3 regions of the Pseudomonas sp. DTU12.1 genome follow, and region 1 is predicted to be linked to each of the others. Evidence: predicted binding sites of a transcription regulator. Region 1 holds the regulator's gene; each other region holds the start of a gene.

The links. Region 1 encodes FliA, which starts transcription of late flagellar genes. Its sites were predicted from a motif close to CTAAAGTTTNNNNNNNNNNNGCCGNTAA; they were not measured.
Region 2: a site for FliA is predicted at 2,042-2,069, ahead of GDV60_RS26505 (methyl-accepting chemotaxis protein). Genes of this name have one in related genera too.
Region 3: a site for FliA is predicted at 2,551-2,578, ahead of GDV60_RS17375 (methyl-accepting chemotaxis protein). Genes of this name have one in related genera too.

What each region holds. Positions count from the first base shown of each region.
Region 1 is NZ_CP045254.1:1,915,990-1,922,173, reverse strand. Features, by position in the region: gene GDV60_RS08525 (chemotaxis protein CheA) at 1-950, opposite strand, end outside; gene GDV60_RS08520 (protein phosphatase CheZ) at 1,227-2,015, opposite strand; gene GDV60_RS08515 (chemotaxis response regulator CheY) at 2,034-2,408, opposite strand; gene fliA (RNA polymerase sigma factor FliA) at 2,577-3,317, opposite strand; gene fleN (flagellar synthesis regulator FleN) at 3,314-4,147, opposite strand; gene flhF (flagellar biosynthesis protein FlhF) at 4,248-5,564, opposite strand; gene flhA (flagellar biosynthesis protein FlhA) at 5,576-6,184, opposite strand, start outside.
Region 2 is NZ_CP045254.1:5,937,036-5,943,219, forward strand. Features, by position in the region: gene GDV60_RS26505 (methyl-accepting chemotaxis protein) at 1-1,932, opposite strand, end outside; gene GDV60_RS26510 (LysR substrate-binding domain-containing protein) at 2,121-3,041, opposite strand; gene GDV60_RS26515 (NorM family multidrug efflux MATE transporter) at 3,194-4,588, shown strand; gene GDV60_RS26520 (bifunctional diguanylate cyclase/phosphodiesterase) at 4,654-6,184, opposite strand, start outside.
Region 3 is NZ_CP045254.1:3,972,539-3,978,722, reverse strand. Features, by position in the region: partial or broken gene GDV60_RS17380 (DUF1850 domain-containing protein) at 1-328, shown strand, start outside; gene GDV60_RS17375 (methyl-accepting chemotaxis protein) at 363-2,510, opposite strand; gene GDV60_RS17370 (Na+/H+ antiporter family protein) at 2,749-4,068, shown strand; partial or broken gene GDV60_RS27130 (cache domain-containing protein) at 4,232-5,053, shown strand; gene GDV60_RS27125 (methyl-accepting chemotaxis protein) at 5,090-5,911, shown strand; gene yegQ (tRNA 5-hydroxyuridine modification protein YegQ) at 6,024-6,184, opposite strand, start outside.

The DNA of each region.
Region 1 (6,184 bases):
GCGGCAGCGGGTGCCGGTTTGGCCACCGCTGCTGTAGCGGTCGCGGTGGCTGCGGCGGCAGGCGCCACTTCAGAGAACTTGCCCTTGCCGTGCAATTCGTCCAGCAGGGATTCGAATTCGTGGTCGGTGATCAGGCCATCCGCCGCCGGTGCGGCAGCAGGCGCCGCCGCAGCAGGTGCAGCCGCCGCAGCGACTGCGGGCAAGGCATCGGCAGCAAACGAGCCCTTGCCATGCAACTGATCGAGCAGCGCTTCAAATTCGTCGTCGGTGATATCGGTGCTGGCCGCTGGCGCAGCAGCCTCTACAGGCGGCGGTGTGGCCGCCACGGCGTCCGGCGCGAACTGGCCCTTGCCGTGCAACTGGTCGAGCAAGGACTCGAACTCGGCGTCGGTGATGTCTTCGCTGGTCGGCACCATGGCCGGCGCAGCCGCTGCCGGTGCTTCGGCCTCGGCCTTGACGGCATTGAGGGAGTCCAGCAGTTGTTCGAATTCGCTGTCGGTAACGTCGGGTTCGGCAACCGGTTCAGGCGCCGCTTCAACCACCGGGGCGGCGGCCAGGGCGGCAGGTTCTGCCAGGCGCGCCAGGGCGGCCAGCAGTTCCGGGGTGGCGGCAGTAATCGGTGCGCGTTCACGCACTTCATTGAACATGCCGTTGACCGCGTCCAGGGCTTCGAGGATCACGTCCATCAATTCCGAATCAACGTGCCGCTCACCCTTGCGCAGGATGTCGAACACGTTTTCGGCGATGTGGCAGCACTCCACCAGCTCATGGAGCTGGAGGAAGCCGGCGCCCCCTTTTACAGTGTGAAAACCGCGAAAAATTGCATTGAGCAGGTTCGCATCATCCGGTCGGCTTTCCAGCTCGACCAGTTGCTCGGACAACTGCTCTAGAATTTCGCCGGCCTCTACAAGGAAATCCTGAAGGATTTCTTCATCGGCGCCGAAGCTCATATACGTGCTCCTTTAGGTCCTGATAACGGCAAATGGCGGATCGCGTTGGAGCTGTGAGCGGGCCAGGCAAGGCGCGGAACGCAGGCAAGGGTTGTTTCCTTGTCAAGTTCCGCAACGCAGCATGGCGCGCTCACAGCTCCAACCCGGAGGGCCGCGCCCCGCAAGGCGCAATCCGTCGTTATTCGTCGTTCATTTGGAAAAACCAAACTTCTCTCCTCATGCCTAGTCTTGCGCCTTGCGGGGCGCGGCGCGACCGTCATTTGCCGTTATCAGGACCTAAAAGCCTAAACTGGACAGCAAATCGTCTACGTCATCTTGACCTGACATAACGTCTTCACGTTTATCGGCATGAATCTGCGGACCTTCACCCTTGGCGAGGTGTTTTTGTGGATCTTTTTCCGAGAGGATCGCTTCGCGGTCATGTTCGATGCCGGCAAAACGGTCGACCTGGCCAGCCATCAGCACCAGCTTGAGCAAGTTGCTTTCCACTTCAGTGACCAGCAGGGTCACGCGCTTGATCACCTGACCGGTGAGGTCCTGGTAATCCTGGGCCAGCAGAATGTCATTGAGGTTGCTGGAAACCGTACGGTTTTCCTGCTCGCTGCGTGACAGAAAACCTTCGACCCGACGCGCCAGGTCACGAAATTCTTCTGCGCCTACTTCGCGACGCATGAAGCGCCCCCAGTCAGCGCTCAACGCCTTGGCCTCATTGGCCATGCCGTTCACCAGAGGCGTGGCGTTTTCCACCAGGTCCATGGTGCGATTGGCTGCCGCCTCAGTCAGCCTGACCACATAGGACAGGCGTTCGGTGGCATCGGTGATCTGCGAGATTTCCTCGGCCTGGGGCATGTGCGGGTCGATCTGGAAATTGACGATCGCACTGTGCAACTCACGGGTGAGCTTGCCCACTTCCTGGTACAGGCCGCGGTCGCGGGTCTGGTTGAGCTCATGGATCAACTGCACCGCGTCGCCGAACTGGCCTTTTTCAAGGCTGTCGACCAACTGGTGAGCGTGTTTTTTCAAGGTCGACTCAAAGTCCCCCTGCGATGTTTCTTTATGCTCCATAGCTCCCCCGTGGCGACATCAACCGTGGATGCGTTCAAAGATCTTTTCGATCTTCTCTTTCAACGCCAATGCAGTGAATGGCTTGACCACGTAGCCGTTGACCCCAGCCTGGGCGGCTTCAATGATCTGTTCACGCTTGGCTTCGGCGGTCACCATCAACACCGGAAGATTGCGCAGTTTTTCATCGGCGCGCACATGGCGCAGCAGATCGATACCGGTCATGCCAGGCATGTTCCAGTCGGTTACCAGAAAGTCGATGCTCCCGCTGTTGAGGATCGGAATCGCCGTAATACCGTCATCCGCCTCGACCGTGTTAGTGAACCCAAGGTCACGCAACAGGTTTTTTATGATCCGCCGCATCGTTGAGAAGTCATCAACGATGAGGATTTTCATGTTCTTGTCCAATTCGACCTCCAAGCAGTCTTAAACGCGTCCAGCACCTGGGCGCGCCATATCATTCAACAGGCATTACACAAAAAGGACTGCCGGGGCGCACCACGAGCCGCTCCCGCCCGGCTTGCGCCCTGGCGGTTATCGCTCACAGTGTCCCCACACTGCCTGTCAGCGCGCTCGCCACTCTCCCAAACGCCCCCGCAAGCGGGCCGCGCATTGGCTATGTAGCTGGCTGACCCGCGATTCGCTGACCCCCAGGACCTCACCGATTTCCTTGAGGTTCAGCTCTTCGTCGTAGTACAGCGCCAACACCAGCCGCTCACGCTCCGGCAGGTTGGCAATCGCCTCTGCCAGGGCGCCCTGGAAGCGTTCATCTTCCAGGTCGCGTGAAGGCTCCTGGTGAGCGCTCGCGCCGTCCTCGTGCAGCCCTTCATGTTCGCCGTCCTGTAGCAGGTCGTCGAAACTGAACAGGCGGCTGCCCAAGGTATCGTTCAAAATCCCGTAGTAATCGTCGAGACTCAATTGGAGTTCGGCCGCAACTTCGTGATCTTTAGCGTCGCGACCGGTTTTTGCTTCAATTGAGCGAATTGCGTCACTCACCATCCGGGTATTGCGGTGGACCGAACGCGGCGCCCAATCACCTTTACGCACTTCATCGAGCATCGCGCCACGGATGCGGATACCCGCATACGTCTCGAAACTCGCACCCTTGCTCGCGTCGTACTTGGTCGACACTTCGAGCAGGCCGATCATCCCCGCCTGGATCAGGTCTTCGACCTGGACACTGGCGGGCAGGCGTGCCAGCAGGTGGTAGGCAATGCGCTTGACCAGAGGCGCATAGCGCTCGATCAATTCGCCCTGGCTGTCACGCGCTGATTTTTTGTAAAGGTTGTAGCCGCTGGCTGTCATAGCACCGGTCCTGCACTCGTCTGATGCACCAATCGCTCGACGAAAAACTCCAGATGCCCCCGGGGATTGGCGGGCAGTGGCCAGGTATCGACCTTCTGAGCAATTGCCTTGAACGCCAACGCGCATTTCGAACGAGGGAACGCTTCATAGACTGCACGCTGCTTTTGCACAGCCTTGCGCACACACTCGTCATAGGGAACTGCGCCGACGTATTGTAAGGCGACATCGAGGAAGCGATCTGTGACCTTGGTCAACTTGGCGAACAGGTTGCGCCCCTCTTGCGGGCTCTGGGCCATGTTGGCCAGCACGCGGAAGCGGTTCATGCCGTAGTCGCGGTTGAGCAGCTTGATCAGGGCGTAGGCGTCGGTGATCGAGGTGGGTTCGTCGCAGACCACCAGCAACACTTCCTGCGCGGCGCGTACGAAGCTGACCACCGACTCGCCGATCCCGGCGGCGGTGTCGATCACCAGCACGTCGAGGTTGTCGCCGATATCACTGAAGGCCTGGATCAGGCCGGCATGCTGCGCCGGGCTCAGATGCACCATGCTCTGGGTGCCGGAGGCGGCCGGGACGATACGAATCCCCCCTGGCCCCTGCAACAGCACGTCGCGCAGCTCACAGCGGCCCTCGATGACATCGGCCAGGGTGTGTTTGGGCGTCAGTCCCAGCAGAACGTCAACGTTCGCCAGGCCCAGGTCGGCATCCAGCAGCATGACGCGGCGGCCAAGCTCTGCCAGGGCCAGGGACAAATTCACTGACACGTTAGTTTTCCCGACGCCACCTTTGCCGCCGGTCACCGCGATCACCTGTACGGGATGCATGCTGCCCATGTTCTTTCTTTACCTTGTCTTGCTTAGCCGCAGGCTACATAGGGTGGCCGCGGTAGCAGACCATCGATGTAGGTACATTGCACTGTGTTTCATGTTGCCTTCAGCCGACCCGCTTGGCTGGGTTGTGATAGAGGTCGGCGAACATATCCGCCATCGCCTCTTCACTGGGTTCGTCCTGCATTTGCACACTGACTGCACGGCTGACCAACTGATGACGGCGCGGCAGATGCAAGTCATCCGGGATCCGCGGCCCGTCGGTCAGGTAGGCGACCGGTAGTTCATGGCTGATGGCAAGGCTCAACACTTCGCCCAGGCTTGCCGTTTCATCCAGCTTAGTCAGGATGCAACCGGCCAGCCCGCAACGCTTGTAGCTGTGGTACGCAGCAGTCAGAACCTGTTTTTGGCTGGTTGTTGCAAGTACCAGGTAATTTTTCGACTTGATCCCACGCCCGGCCAGGCTTTCCAGTTGCATGCGCAACGCCGGATCGCTGGCTTGCAGGCCGGCGGTATCGATCAGCACCACGCGCTTGCGCAGCAGCGGGTCGAGGGCGTTGGCCAGGGATTGGCCCGGGTCGACATGGGTCACCGGCACATTGAGGATGCGGCCCAGCGTCTTGAGCTGTTCCTGGGCACCGATGCGGTAGCTGTCCATGCTCACCAGGGCAATATTGTGGGCGCCGTACTTAAGTACATAACGGGCGGCCAGCTTGGCCAGGGTGGTGGTCTTGCCCATGCCGGCAGGGCCGACCATGGCAATCACGCCACCTTCTTCAAGGGGTTCGATTTCCGGGGTCTGGATCATCCGCGCCAAGTGGGCCAGCAGCATGCGCCAGGCCTGGCGAGGTTCTTCGATACCGGTGGTCAGCTCCAGCAGGTCACGCGACAACGGGCCGGACAAGCCGATGCGTTGCAGGCGACGCCAGAGGTTGGCCTGTTGCGGCTTGCTGCCTTGCAACTGGTTCCAGGCCAGCGAGCCCAACTGCACTTCCAGCAGTTCGCGCAGGCCGTTGAGTTCAAAGCGCATCGAGTCGAACACGCGCTGGTCGACCGCCGCAGCCGGCGCCGGCGCAGCAGGGCGCGGCGGCTCGACGAAGGTCGGCTCCACCAGGGGCTCGGCCGCGGTCAGCGGCAGGCCGGCAAACAGTTGGCGGTTGGTGGTCGCATCGCTGTCGCCACGCATGCTCAGCTCGGCCTGGGCCGAGACAATGCGCGAGGCGGTCTTGCGCAACTCGTCTTCGAGTTCCATGTTTGGCACGCGCGGCGCCAAGGCCTGGGGTTTGTAATCCAGGGCAGCCGTCAGCTCGACACCGCCGGCAATGCGACGGTTACCGATAATCGCTGCGTCGGCGCCCAGTTCATCACGAACCAGCTTCATGGCCTGACGCATATCGGCGGCGAAAAAACGCTTTACTTGCATAACCCACTACCTCAGCCGTTGGGCCCTACTGTCGCGACGATAGTCACTTGCTTGTTGTCAGGAATTTCCTGATAAGCCAATACGTGCAAATTCGGTACTGCCAGGCGTCCAAACCGCGACAACATCGCCCGGACGGGGCCGGCTACCAGCAGAATCACCGGTTGGCCCTGCATTTCCTGACGTTGTGCGGCGTCGATCAACGAACGCTGGAGCTTTTCAGCCATGCTTGGCTCCAGCAAGACGCCCTCTTCCTGGCCTTGTCCGGCCTTCTGGATACTATTGAGCAATATTTGTTCCAACCTTGGTTCCAAGGTGATTACAGGCAGCTCAGAGTCAAGCCCTACAATGCTTTGGACGATGGCACGCGACAAACCGACGCGCACCGCCGCCACCAGCGCGGCAGTATCTTGACTCTTGGCAGCATTGTTGGCGACAGCCTCGGCAATGCTGCGAATATCGCGCACCGGCACCTGTTCGGCCAACAGCGCCTGCAAAACCTTGAGCAGTTGCGACAGCGACAACACCCCCGGCACCAGCTCTTCGGCCAGTTTAGGCGAGGCCTTGGCCAGCAATTGCATGAGTTGCTGGACTTCTTCGTGGCCAATCAGCTCGTGGGAGTG
Region 2 (6,184 bases), 1.9 Mb from region 1:
CTCCAACTCCCTGGCGGTAATCGCCAGGTTCGAGACCACTTCACGTTGTTCACTGTTGGCCAGCGCGATGCTCTGCAGGTTGCTGCTGAGCAAGGTCGCCGTGCTGCTTTGCTCCTGGGTGGCGGTGGTGATCGCGGCGAATTGCTGCCCCGCCGAGCGGCTTTGCTCGTCGATACGCGCCAGGGCCGAGGCAACGTCGGCATTGCGCGACAAGCCTTCCTGCATCAGCACATTGCCCTGCTCCATGGTGCTGATGGCATTGCCGGTTTCCTGCTGGATGCTCTGGATCATCCCGGAGATCTCGTCGGTGGCCTGGCGGGTGCGTGAGGCCAGGTTGCGCACCTCATCGGCAACCACGGCAAACCCACGCCCCTGCTCCCCGGCCCGTGCCGCCTCGATGGCCGCGTTGAGGGCCAACAGGTTGGTCTGGTCGGCAATCGAGGTGATCACGCCGACGATGCCACCGATTTCCTGGGAGCGCTGGCCCAGGGTGTTGATTACCGTGGCCGTGCTATTGAGTGCCGTGGCGATATGCTCCAGGGACGCCGACGCCTCTTGCATCGAGTTGCGGCCAATGCGGGTCTGCTGGGCATTTTCCTGGGCCAGGCGTTCGGTATTGCCCATGTTGTCGGCAATGTTCAACGAGGTGGCACTGAACTCTTCCACCGCACCGGCCATGCTGGTGATCTCGCCGGACTGCTGCTCCATGCCTTCATAGGCCCCACCTGACAAGCCCGACAGCGCCTGGGCGCGGCTGTTGACCTCCTTGGCCGCCTCACGGATATGCGAGACCATGGTCGACAGCGCTTCGCCCATCTGGTTGAAACTGCGCGCCAATTGACCGATTTCGTCATGGCTGGACACATTCAGCCGCGCACTCAAATCACCGGCGCCCAGGGCTTCGGCCTGGCGCACCAGGTCGCTCAATGGAGCCAGCTTACTGCGCAACAGCCACACCGTGGCGCCTACTGCCAGCAACATCGCCAGCACACTGCCGATCACCAAGCGGATGCCGACTTCCCAAGTCACTGCGCGAATTTCAGCCTTGGGCATGCTCGCTACCACCGCCCAGGGGCCGCCTTCGAACGGCACCGAGACGCTGTAGAAATCTTCGTGCTTGTCGCTCCAGAAACGGCCTGCGCCCGGTTTCTTCGCCAGGTCGAGCATCACCGCAATGGCCTCGTCCGGCGCCTGCACCCCAGCCGGCGCCACCAGCCAATGCTTCTGTTCATCCAGCAGCGCGAGCGAGCCGGTCTGGCCGATGCGAAAACGTTTGAGGTTTTCAAACTGGGCGTTCTGGGCGTCGGTGTAATCAAAACCGATGAACAGCACGGCGATGACCTTGCCACTGCTGTCACGCACCGGGCTGTATTGAGTCATGTAGGAACGGTCAAACAGCACCGCACGGCCGATGTAGGTCTGGCCGCCGGCCACGCGCTGGTAGGCCGCGCCCTGACGGTCGAGCACGGTGCCGATGGCGCGGTTGCCATCCTGTTTGGTCAGGGAGGTACTGATGCGGATGAAGTCTTCGCCGCTGCGCACAAACACCGTGGCCACGCCGCCGGACATCTGCTTGAACTCATCGACCTCGTCGAAGTTGTTGTTGAGCACCGCATCGCCCAGGTAAAGACTCGGGGTCGCTACCCCGGCCACATTCACCGTCTGCTCGGCATGCACACTCAGCCCCGCGCCAAAGCGCTTTTCAAACAGCCCGCTCAAACGCTGGGTGCTCTCGCGCAAGGTGCTGTGGAAGGTATTGAGTTGGTCGGCGAGCAAACGCGCTTCGCTGGCCAGGTGTTCTTCACGGGTCTGCAGGTTGGCCGAATCAAGGGAGCGCAGGGCAAACACGGTGCTGCCGCTGATCACGACAGCCAATATGACCGCCAAGGCGATGCCCAGCTGCGAAGCTATGCGGGCGCGGGGTTGAGACATGACTGCTCCTGGCCGAGGCCCGGATCTTCCTGATCTCATAGCGCTAATCGGCGAATTTCTTGAATTGGGGGCACGCTGAGCCGCAACTAATGGCAGCTGCGACACACCTACTTCGGCGGCCGGGGTCAATACTTGAGCAAATCACAGGGGTATCACTCCAACGCCTTGTTGGCGGGCGCTGCATCGATTCAGTCGAGCTGTTCCACTGCCGGCAGTGCCATGGCCCGCACTTCACTTTGCAGAAAGTCCGACAACCTGCGCAGGCGCTCACCGCCGGGGCGGGTCTTGGGCCAGACCAGGTAGTAGCTCTCGCCGCTGGCCACCGCAGTAGGCCAAGGCAGGCTCAAACGGCCCTGGGCCACATCCTCGGCGACCATCAGCAAGTCGCCCATGGACACGCCGTAGCCCCGGGCGGCAGCAATCATGCCCAGCTCCAGGGTATCGAACACCTGCCCGCCCTTGATGGCGACGCGAGAGGCCAGCCCCGTGCGTTGCAACCAGCGGCGCCAATCACGCCGGTCCGGCGTGGGGTGCAGCAGCTCGGCGCCGGCCAGGCGTTCCACATCCCAGGGGCCATCGTTGAGCAAGTTCGGAGCGCCCACCGGGATCAGCAATTCAGGAAACAGGTAACTGGCTTCCCAGTCCGCAGGAAAATGCCCATCGCTCAGCAGGACCGCGCAGTCGAACGGCTCCTGGTTGAAGTCCACCTCATCGATGCTCATCCACGCGCTGGTCAACTGCACCTCATTGCCCGGCTGAAGATGCCGGAACCGACTCAACCGCGCCAGCAACCAACGCATGGTCAGGGTCGACGGGGCCTTCATGCGCAAGATGTCGTCCTCGGCATTCAAGGTATGGCAAGCGCGTTCCAGGGCGGCAAAACCCTCGCGCACGCCGGGCAACAGCAGGCGCGCCGACTCGGTGAGCTGCAAGGTGCGCCCGCTGCGCTGGAACAGACGGCAGGCGAAGTGCTCCTCCAGGGTGCGGATATGCCGGCTGACCGCGCTTTGGGTGATCGACAGCTCCTCGGCGGCCCGGGTGAACGAGTTGTGCCGGGACGCCGCTTCAAACGCGCGCAGGGCATACAGCGGAGGAAGGCGACGAGACATGAAGAAAACTCCGACGGCTTGATCCGCAAACCCTACCAGAATCGTCCAGGCATGAGTTTTAATCATGCGACTGATCGCATTTATCCCTTTGTGCAAAGCGCTGAGAGCGCCGAGAATCAACCCTTCCACCCCTTCCTGAATTATTGAGCGTGATGATCATGCAGCATCCGGCGCGTACCGAACTCTGGGCCATTCTGCGGCTGTCAGGGCCGTTGATTGCCTCACAGTTGGCGCACATGCTGATGGTGCTCACCGACACCTTGATGATGGCCCGCCTGAGCCCCGAAGCCCTGGCCGGCGGCGGGCTGGGGGCGGCGAGCTACTCGTTTGTGTCGATCTTTTGCATCGGCGTGATAGCCGCCGTGGGCACCCTGGTCGCTATCCGCCAGGGCGCCGGTGATATCGAAGGCGCCACCCGCCTGACCCAGGCGGGACTCTGGCTGGCCTGGCTGATGGCCCTGGTGGCGGGCCTGCTGCTGTGGAACCTCAAGCCCGTACTGCTGATGTTCGGCCAGACCGAAACCAACGTGCAGTCGGCCGGCCAGTTCCTGATGATCCTGCCGTTCGCCCTGCCCGGCTACCTGACGTTCATGGCCCTGCGCGGCTTCACCAGCGCCATCGGCAAAGCCACGCCGGTGATGGTGATCAGCCTGTGCGGCACGGTGATCAACTACCTGCTCAACCATGCGTTGATCGAAGGCATGTTCGGCCTGCCCAAGCTGGGCCTGATGGGCATTGGCCTGGTCACCGCGATTGTCGCCAACTGCATGGCCCTGGCGCTGCTGTGGTACATCAAATACAACCGCGCCTACGCGGCCTACCCATTGGGCAAGGGCCTGTTGCGGCCCAACCTGCACTACCTGCGCGAGCTGTGGCGCCTGGGCCTGCCGATTGGCGGCACCTATGCAGTGGAAGTCGGCTTGTTCGCCTTCGCGGCGCTGTGCATGGGCACCATGGGCAGTACGCAGTTGGCAGCGCATCAGATTGCCCTGCAAATCGTCTCGGTGGCGTTCATGGTGCCGGCGGGCATGTCTTATGCGGTCACCATGCGCATCGGTTTGCATTACGGCGGCGGGCACCTGCTGGGCGCGAGGCTGGCCGGGCGGGTCGGGATCGCCTTCGGCGCAACGGTGATGCTGGGGTTTGCCATGGTGTTCTGGTTGTTTTCAGACCCGCTGATCGGCCTGTTCCTCGACCATGACGACCCGGCCTTCGCCCAGGTGATCAGCCTGGCGGTCAGCCTGTTGGCGGTGGCGGCGTGGTTCGAGTTGTTCGACGGCGTGCAAACCATTGCCATGGGTTGTATTCGCGGGCTCAAGGATGCCAAGACCACTTTCCTCGTCGGCCTGGGCTGCTACTGGTTGATTGGCGCGCCAGCGGCCTGGTTGATGGCGTTTACCCTGGATTGGGGCCCGACCGGGGTGTGGTGGGGACTGGCGCTGGGCCTGGCCTGTGCGGCGATTACCCTGACGTGGGCGTTTGAAAGAAAGATGAAGCGAATGATTGCCCAGGAACCGCAAATCGACATGGCCCCACAGCCGAACTGAAGCATGTATCGGTCAATGTGGGAGCTGGCTTGCCTGCTCCCACATTTTTGATTGGGTTTACAAAGTCAGATCACTTCACCCAACAACGCCTGTTGGCTGCTGCCAAATGTCAGGTACTCCACCAACTCCGGCAACGGCAATGGCTTGCTGATCAGGTAGCCCTGGGCCTGGTCGCAGCCAAACAGACGCAACAACGCCAGTTGCTCCGGCGTCTCCACACCTTCGGCCACCACTTCCAGGTTGAGGTTATGGGCCAGGTTGATCATGGCGTGCACCAGCTTGCGGTTTTCCTCGCGCTCTTCCATGCCACCGACAAAGCTCTTGTCGATCTTGAGCAGGGCAATCGGCAGGCTGTTGAGGTGTACGAAGGATGAAAACCCGGTACCAAAGTCATCCAGGGAAAAGCGTACGCCCAGGCGGCCCAAGGCATCCATGGTCTGCTTGACCAGGTCGCTGCGGCGCATCACGGCGGTTTCCGTCAGTTCGAATTCCAGCCACTGCGCCTCCACCCCACGCTCGGCAATCAGCCGGCTCAAGGTCGACAGCAACTGGCTGTCCTGGAATTGGCGGAACGACAGGTTGACCGCCATGTGCAGCGGCGGCAGGCCGCGCTCGCGCAGGTCCTGCATGTCGCGCAAGGCACGGGAAATCACCCAGTAGCCCAACGGCACGATCAGGCCGCTCTGCTCGGCCAACGGCACGAACTCGCTTGGCGGCAACAGGCCGCGCTCGCCATGGCGCCAGCGCACCAGGGCTTCGAGGCCGACGATATGCCCATCGTCCAGGTCCAGGCGCGGCTGGTAATGCAGCTCCAGCTCATCACGGCGCAGCGCCCGGCGCAGTTCGCTTTCCAGGTCGGCAAGGCTGCGGGCGTTACGGTTGATCCGTTCATTGAAGATATGAAAGGTGCAGCCCTGGGTGCTCTTGGCCTGTTGCATGGCGATATGCGCGTGCCACATCAACGGGTCGGCGCCGGCCTTGGCGCGGGCATGGGCCACACCGAGGCTGCAGCCGATCAGCAGGCTCTCGCCATCGACCCAGTAAGGTTCGGCCATGGCCTCGGTGATGCGTTCGGCCATCCACTCGGCGCGTTGCGGCGCGCGGCGGGTGTCGATCAACAAGGCGAATTCGTCACTGCCCAGGCGCGCCAGTTGGTCGCCGGCTTCGAGCTGGCTCTTGAGCCGCGAGACCACTTGCAGGATCAGCCGGTCGCCCGCCTGATGGCCGAGGGCATCGTTGGCATGGCGGAAGTTATCCAGGTCCAGATGGCCGAGGGCCAGGCCACGCCCGTCGTTTTCTGCCAGGCGCGCGGCCAGCAGGGTCTGGAACCCCTGGCGGTTGGCGATGCCGGTCAGCGGATCCTGTTCGGCCAGGCGTTGCAGAGTGTTTTCCAGCAAGCCGCGCTCGCGCACATGGCGCAGGCAGCGGCGTACCGTATCGACATCAAACGCACCGAGGATCAGCCAGTCGCTGGCGCCCAACGGCGCAACCAGCGGCTCCTGCTCCAGCAGCAAGACGGTCGGCAGGCTGCAACGGCCTGGGCCGGGTTGCAGGCTGGGGGTGGTGAGCAAGACGGCGGTGCGGTCGTCGTCGAAC
Region 3 (6,184 bases), 2.1 Mb from region 1:
CTTCACCCTGGCCTGGACGCATACGATCGAGAAAGTGCGCTGGGAAGAGGATTACCGCGTAACGCCTGCGGGGTTGGTGCTGGGGGAGGCACGGGTCAAGGGCTCGGGGGCCGGTATGGAGATTCCGGACGGCGCCCAACTGCGCGAGGGCAGCTGGCATTACCAGCGTCAGTTGCCCCCGTTGCAACCCCTGCGCTTGGGGCGAACCCCTGAGGCCGGGGATTATCAACTGTGTTTCAACCAACACTGCCAGTGGATGAGTACCTGGCTTGGCCCGCCACAGGCGAGCCAGCCGGCGTTGGAGCTCTGGAGTTGTGAGCTCGCGACGTACGGCGCCCAACCCAGTGCATTTCAAATTGCCATCAAACCCGGAACTGATCCATCAAGCCTTGTTGCTGATTGGCCAGGCTATTGAGTGTCTGGCTGACCCGGGCCGACTCATTGGCCTGACCCGACAGCGACTCGGTCACGTCGCGAATCGTCGCCACATTGCTGTTGATCTCCTCGGCCACCGCGCTTTGTTGTTCGGCAGCGCTGGCGATTTGCAGGTTCATGTCGCTGATCACCGTCACCGCATCGCCGATCTGGCGCAATGCCGTCACTGCCTGGCCGACCTGTTCCACACTGCCTTGGGCCTGGCGATGGCTGTTACTCATGGAGCTCACCACATCCTGGGTGCCGTTTTGCAACTGTTCGATCACCTGGCGGGTTTCTTCCACCGACTCCTGGGTGCGCCGCGCGAGGTTGCGCACTTCATCGGCGACCACCGCAAAACCACGCCCGGCCTCACCGGCGCGGGCAGCTTCGATGGCGGCGTTGAGGGCCAGCAGGTTGGTCTGTTCGGCAATCGCGCGGATCACTTCCAGCACAGAGCCGATCTGCTCGCTATTGGCCGCCAGGCCTTCGACCTGGGCCATCGCCGTACTCATATCGGCGGCAAGGTGGCCGATGCTGGTGGTGGTGCGGTCGATCACGGTCAGGCCTTCACGGGTGGCCTGATCGGCATCGCGGGCGGCGTGTGCGGCCTGGGCAGCGCTGCGTGCGACGTCCTGGGCGGTGGCGCTCATTTCGTGGGAGGCGGTGGCCACCTGGTCGACCTGGCGGTATTGCTGGTCCATGCCGGCACTGGTCTGGCTGGCAATCGCCGCCGATTGGTCGGCGGTGCTGCGCGCGTCCTGCACCGAGCGTTTGACCTCGGCAATGATCGGTTGCAGCTTGTCGAGGAAACGGTTGAACCAACTGGCCAGTTCACCGAGTTCGTCGCGCTTGTCGTAGGCCAGGCGCCTGGTCAGGTCGCCTTCGCCGCTGGCGATATCCTCCAGCATACGGGCCACGCCGAGGATTGGCCGGGTGACGCTACGGGCCATCAGCCACACCAACAGCAAACCGACAATCGCGGCGAGCAAGCCCAGGCCCAGTTCCAGCAAGGTGCCTTTGGTGTTGTCGGCATCCAGTTCGGCCTTGAGGGCTTGGGCGGGGCCGATCAGGACTTGTTCCGGCACGTCCAGTAACACGCCCCAGGACTTGCCATCGGGAATTGGCTGGAACGGCGCCAGCACCTTGAGTTGCTGGCCGGTGCGCAGGCTGTAGGTTTGGGTACTGTTGGCCATGGCACTGATCAGTTGTGCGCCGCTGGTGGTGTCGACGCTGTCCAGGCGCTGGCTGAGCTTGCTTGCATCCGGGCTGTAGCCGGCGAGCAAACCTACCGGGCTGATGATGCTGACCTTGGTCTGGCCGTCATACAGCTTGCGGCTGGCATTCTGGCTGACCGCCTGCAGGCTGTTGAGGTTGATGTCCACCGACAGCGAGGCGATGACTTTGCCATTGACCGTGAGGGGGAACACGATGCTGGTGAGCAACACGTTTTGCCCGTCGATCACATAAAAGTACGGTTCGATCACGCACGGTTTGAGGGTAGTGCGCGGGCAGGTGAACCAGGTGTTGGCCTTTTCGCCGCTGGGGCCGACGCTGGTGTCGGACATGTCGCTTTCCGGCAGTGCCATCGAGGTCAGCTTGCCGGGTGTCGGCTGCGACCAGTACAGGGCGAAGCGGCCCTTCTCGTTACTGCCCAGCTCGTCCTGGCCGGTAAACAACTCATCCTTGCCATCCAGGGCATTGGCTTCGAACACCAGGGAAAGGCCCAGCAGGTCCGGATTGGCCTGCAGCGCGGCCTTGACTTGGCGCGTCAGGTCTTCACGCAAGTCAAAGGCATCAAGGAAGCGCTTCTCGGCCTGTTCCCGCAAAAACAGCACCTGGCGCGAAAAACCATGGCCGTACTGGTAAGCGTCCATAAACTGTTGGCGGATGCCCAGCGCCTGGACTTCCCCCTGGGCTTCGATGCGCGATTGGGCCGCGACATTGAGCATCTGCGTGCTGGAGGTCTGGACCCTATGTGAGCTCTGATCCATGCGATACAGCGAAAGACCCACTAGCAGGGTCACGATCCCCAACAGACAAAGGCCGGCGAGGAGGGTGATTTTCCATTGAATGGACAGCTGCCTGAGCGACATGGAGATCTTTTAACCTTCGTTACGACAGAGATGATCCGTTGTATCGGCCGCCCGGTTTTTTTCTTTATTCATACGATCAATTGAATTCTGTTTACGACGTCGCGCTTTGACATGGCGTGTCGGCTGCTGCAAAGTGCGCGCCCTCTAATAAAACTCCTTTTCTGCGTGTGCCGTGGTCGCCATTTGGCCAGGGTGCCGGCGCGTGTTGTTTTTATGTTTCTGTCCTGAGGTAACCATGATTAACGCAGTAATCGCCGCGGTCGGCACCATGCTCGTGCTGAGCCTGTCCCGCGTGCATGTGGTCATCGCGATCATCGTCGGCGCCCTGGTCGGCGGCTTGACCGGAGGTCTTGGCATCGACGCGACGCTCAGCGCATTCAACAGCGGCCTGGGCGGCGGCGCCACGGTGGCGCTGTCTTACGCATTGCTCGGTGCTTTCGCCGTGGCGATCGCCAAGTCCGGCCTGGCCCACGCCCTGGCGGACAAGGCGCTGCTGCTGGTGGATCGCCAGGAAGCGACGGGCGGCAGTCATGTCAAATGGCTGCTGATCTGCCTGCTGGGTGCGGTGGCGATTGCCTCGCAGAACATCCTGCCGATCCATATCGCCTTTATCCCGCTGCTGGTGCCGCCTCTTCTGTATGTGCTGACCAAGTTGCAGATTGACCGGCGCCTGATCGCCTGTGTCATGACCTTTGGCCTGATCACCCCGTACATGTTCCTGCCGGTGGGCTTCGGCAACATCTTCCTCAACCAGATCCTGCTGGCCAACGTCGCCAAGAGTGGGGTGGATATCAGCCAGGTCAATGTGACCCACGCCATGGGCATCCCGGCGCTGGGCATGGTGTTCGGCCTGTTGGTGGCGGTGTTTATCAGCTACCGCAAGAAGCGCGTCTACGACCTGGAGAAAATCGAGCGGGTCGAGCAAGTGGCGGTGCAATACAACCCGCTGACCCTGCTGGTAGCCGGGCTGGCCATTGCCTCGGCGTTTATCATCCAACTGTGGCTGGACTCAATGATCATTGGTGCCCTGGCGGGTTTCCTGATCTTCTCGGTGTCGGGCATCGTGCGCTGGCGCGACACCGATGACCTGTTCACCGAAGGCATGAAGATGATGGCGATGATCGGCTTCATCATGATCGCGTCCTCCGGGTTTGCCGAAGTGCTCAAGGCCACCGGCCAGGTGCAGACGCTGGTGCAGGCCTCTGCGGCGTTTATCGGCCATAGCCGTGGCGTGGGCGCGCTGTTGATGTTGCTGGTGGGGTTGCTGGTGACCATGGGGATCGGCTCGTCGTTTTCCACGGTACCGATCCTGGCGGCGATTTTCGTGCCGCTGTGTGTGCAACTGGGCTTCAGCCCCCTGGCCATTGTCTGCATCGTCGGCACCGCTGGCGCCCTGGGCGATGCCGGTTCGCCAGCGTCGGACTCCACCCTGGGACCGACCTCGGGTTTGAACATCGACGGCCAGCACCACCATATCTGGGACACCGTGGTCCCGACCTTCCTGCACTACAACCTGCCGCTGCTGGTGTTCGGCTGGTTTGCCGCGATGACCCTCTGACCTCTCCTGTAGGAGCGAGCTTGCTCGCGAAGGATTCAAGGGCACCGCGTCCATCCAGGATGCCGGTGTTATTGCCGACGATTTTCGCGAGCAAGCTCGCTCCTACAGTTTTTTCTCTCAGGGCCGTTAACCTGTTAACGCTGCCCTATAAGAGAGAAGATCCATGCGTCTGAGTCTGAAGGCCAAAGTCCTGTCCCTCGCCGTACTGCCGGTGTTGTTGTTTGCCGTGGTCATCAGCCTGACCACGGTATGGATCCTCAAGGAACAGGCGCGCAGCGAGGTGGCTGAAACCCGCGAGCGGCTGCTCAACAATGCCAAGGCCACCCTGCAGAGTTACGTGGAAGTGGCGATGACCACCATCAAGCCGCTGTACGACGCCGCCGCTCCTGGCGATACGCAGGCGCGGGCGCAGGTGGTCAAGCTGTTGTCCAACACCACCTACGGCAAGGACGGATATTTCTTTGGCTACGACTCCGAGACCATCCGCCTGTTCAAGGGCAATAGCCCCGATGGCGTGGGCAAAAGCTTCAAGGACAACCGTGACCCCAACGGCGTCTACGTCAACCGCGACCTGGTGAAGGTCGGCAAGGACGGCACCCACTACCTGCAATACAGCTCGACCCAGCCGGGGCAAACCGAACTGGTGCCCAAGCTTGGCTACACCGAATACTTGCCCAAGTGGGACATGGTGATCGGTACGTCGGTCAACCTCGACGGTATCGATGCGCTGGTCAGTGAGGTGGAAGCCAAGGTCAACGAACGTATGGAAGGGGTGTTGTTGAGCATCGTCGGTATCGCTGTGGTCCTGCTGTTGCTGATTGCGGCAGTGGGCATGGTGCTGGCCAATACCATCCTGCGCCCCTTGCACCTGATGAAGGCCAACCTCGACGACATCGCTGCCGGCGAGGGTGATTTGACCCGCCGCCTGGCAATCACCAGCCAGGACGAGTTGGGTGAACTGGCGGGTTCGTTCAACCGGTTTGTCGACAAGATCCATGGCTTGGTGCGCCAGATCACCGACATGACTTCGCAACTGACCGGCCTGGTCAGCCAGGTATCCGAGCAGGCCCACCGTTCGGAACAGGCCATGGAGCGCCAGCGCCAGGAGACTGACCAGGTGGCCACGGCGATCAACGAAATGTCGTCTGCCGCCCATGAAGTGGCCCGCAGTGCCCAGGGCGCCGCGGTGGCGGCGCAGCAGACCGACGCCGAAGGCCAGGCCGCCAAACGCGTGGTGGATGGCAGCATCGCGCAGATTCATGCACTGGTGAATGACATCCGCAGCAGCGGCGTGTCCCTGGACAGCCTGCAACAGGACGTATCGTCGATTGTCAGCGTGCTCGGGGTGATCCGCTCGATTGCCGAGCAGACCAACCTGCTGGCCCTCAACGCCGCCATCGAAGCGGCCCGCGCCGGTGAAGCCGGGCGTGGCTTTGCGGTGGTGGCCGATGAAGTGCGCGCACTGGCCAGCCGCACCCAACAAAGCACCCAGGAAATCCAGGGCATGATCGACCGCCTGCAAAAGGGCACCGAGGCGGCTGTGGAATCCATGCGCCGCTCCAGCGATGCCGGCGACGGCACCTCGGCCCAGGCCAATGAGGCCGGGGCGTCCCTCGATACCATGGCGCAGTTGATCGGCACCATCAACACGATGAACGCGCAGATCGCCAGCGCCGCGGAAGAGCAAACCGCCGTGGCGGAAGAGATCAACCGCAGCGTGCATCAGATTGCGGTGGCAGTGGACAGTGTGGCGGACGAGACCCAGCAGGGCGCGCAGACTTCACGCAGCCTGGCGGATCTGGGGCAGCGATTGGGGCAGTTGGTGGGGCAGTTCAGGATCTGACCTGGCAATTGCGGTGCTTGTTCTGGCCTCATCGCGAGGCCCGCTCCCACATTTGACCCTGTTCACAGACCAAGTGTGGGGGCGGGCCTCGCGATGAGACCCTCACAGATACCTATACATCCCGCATCAACAACCCAAACCCGATATCCATCTCCAACGGCACCGGCACATACACCGTGTGCCCATCCCCCGGCGCCACCTCGATCGCCTCGCCCTTGGCGTTATGCATCCTCCCCAAGTCAAAATGGAAATTCCCCGCCGGGGTCATCAACT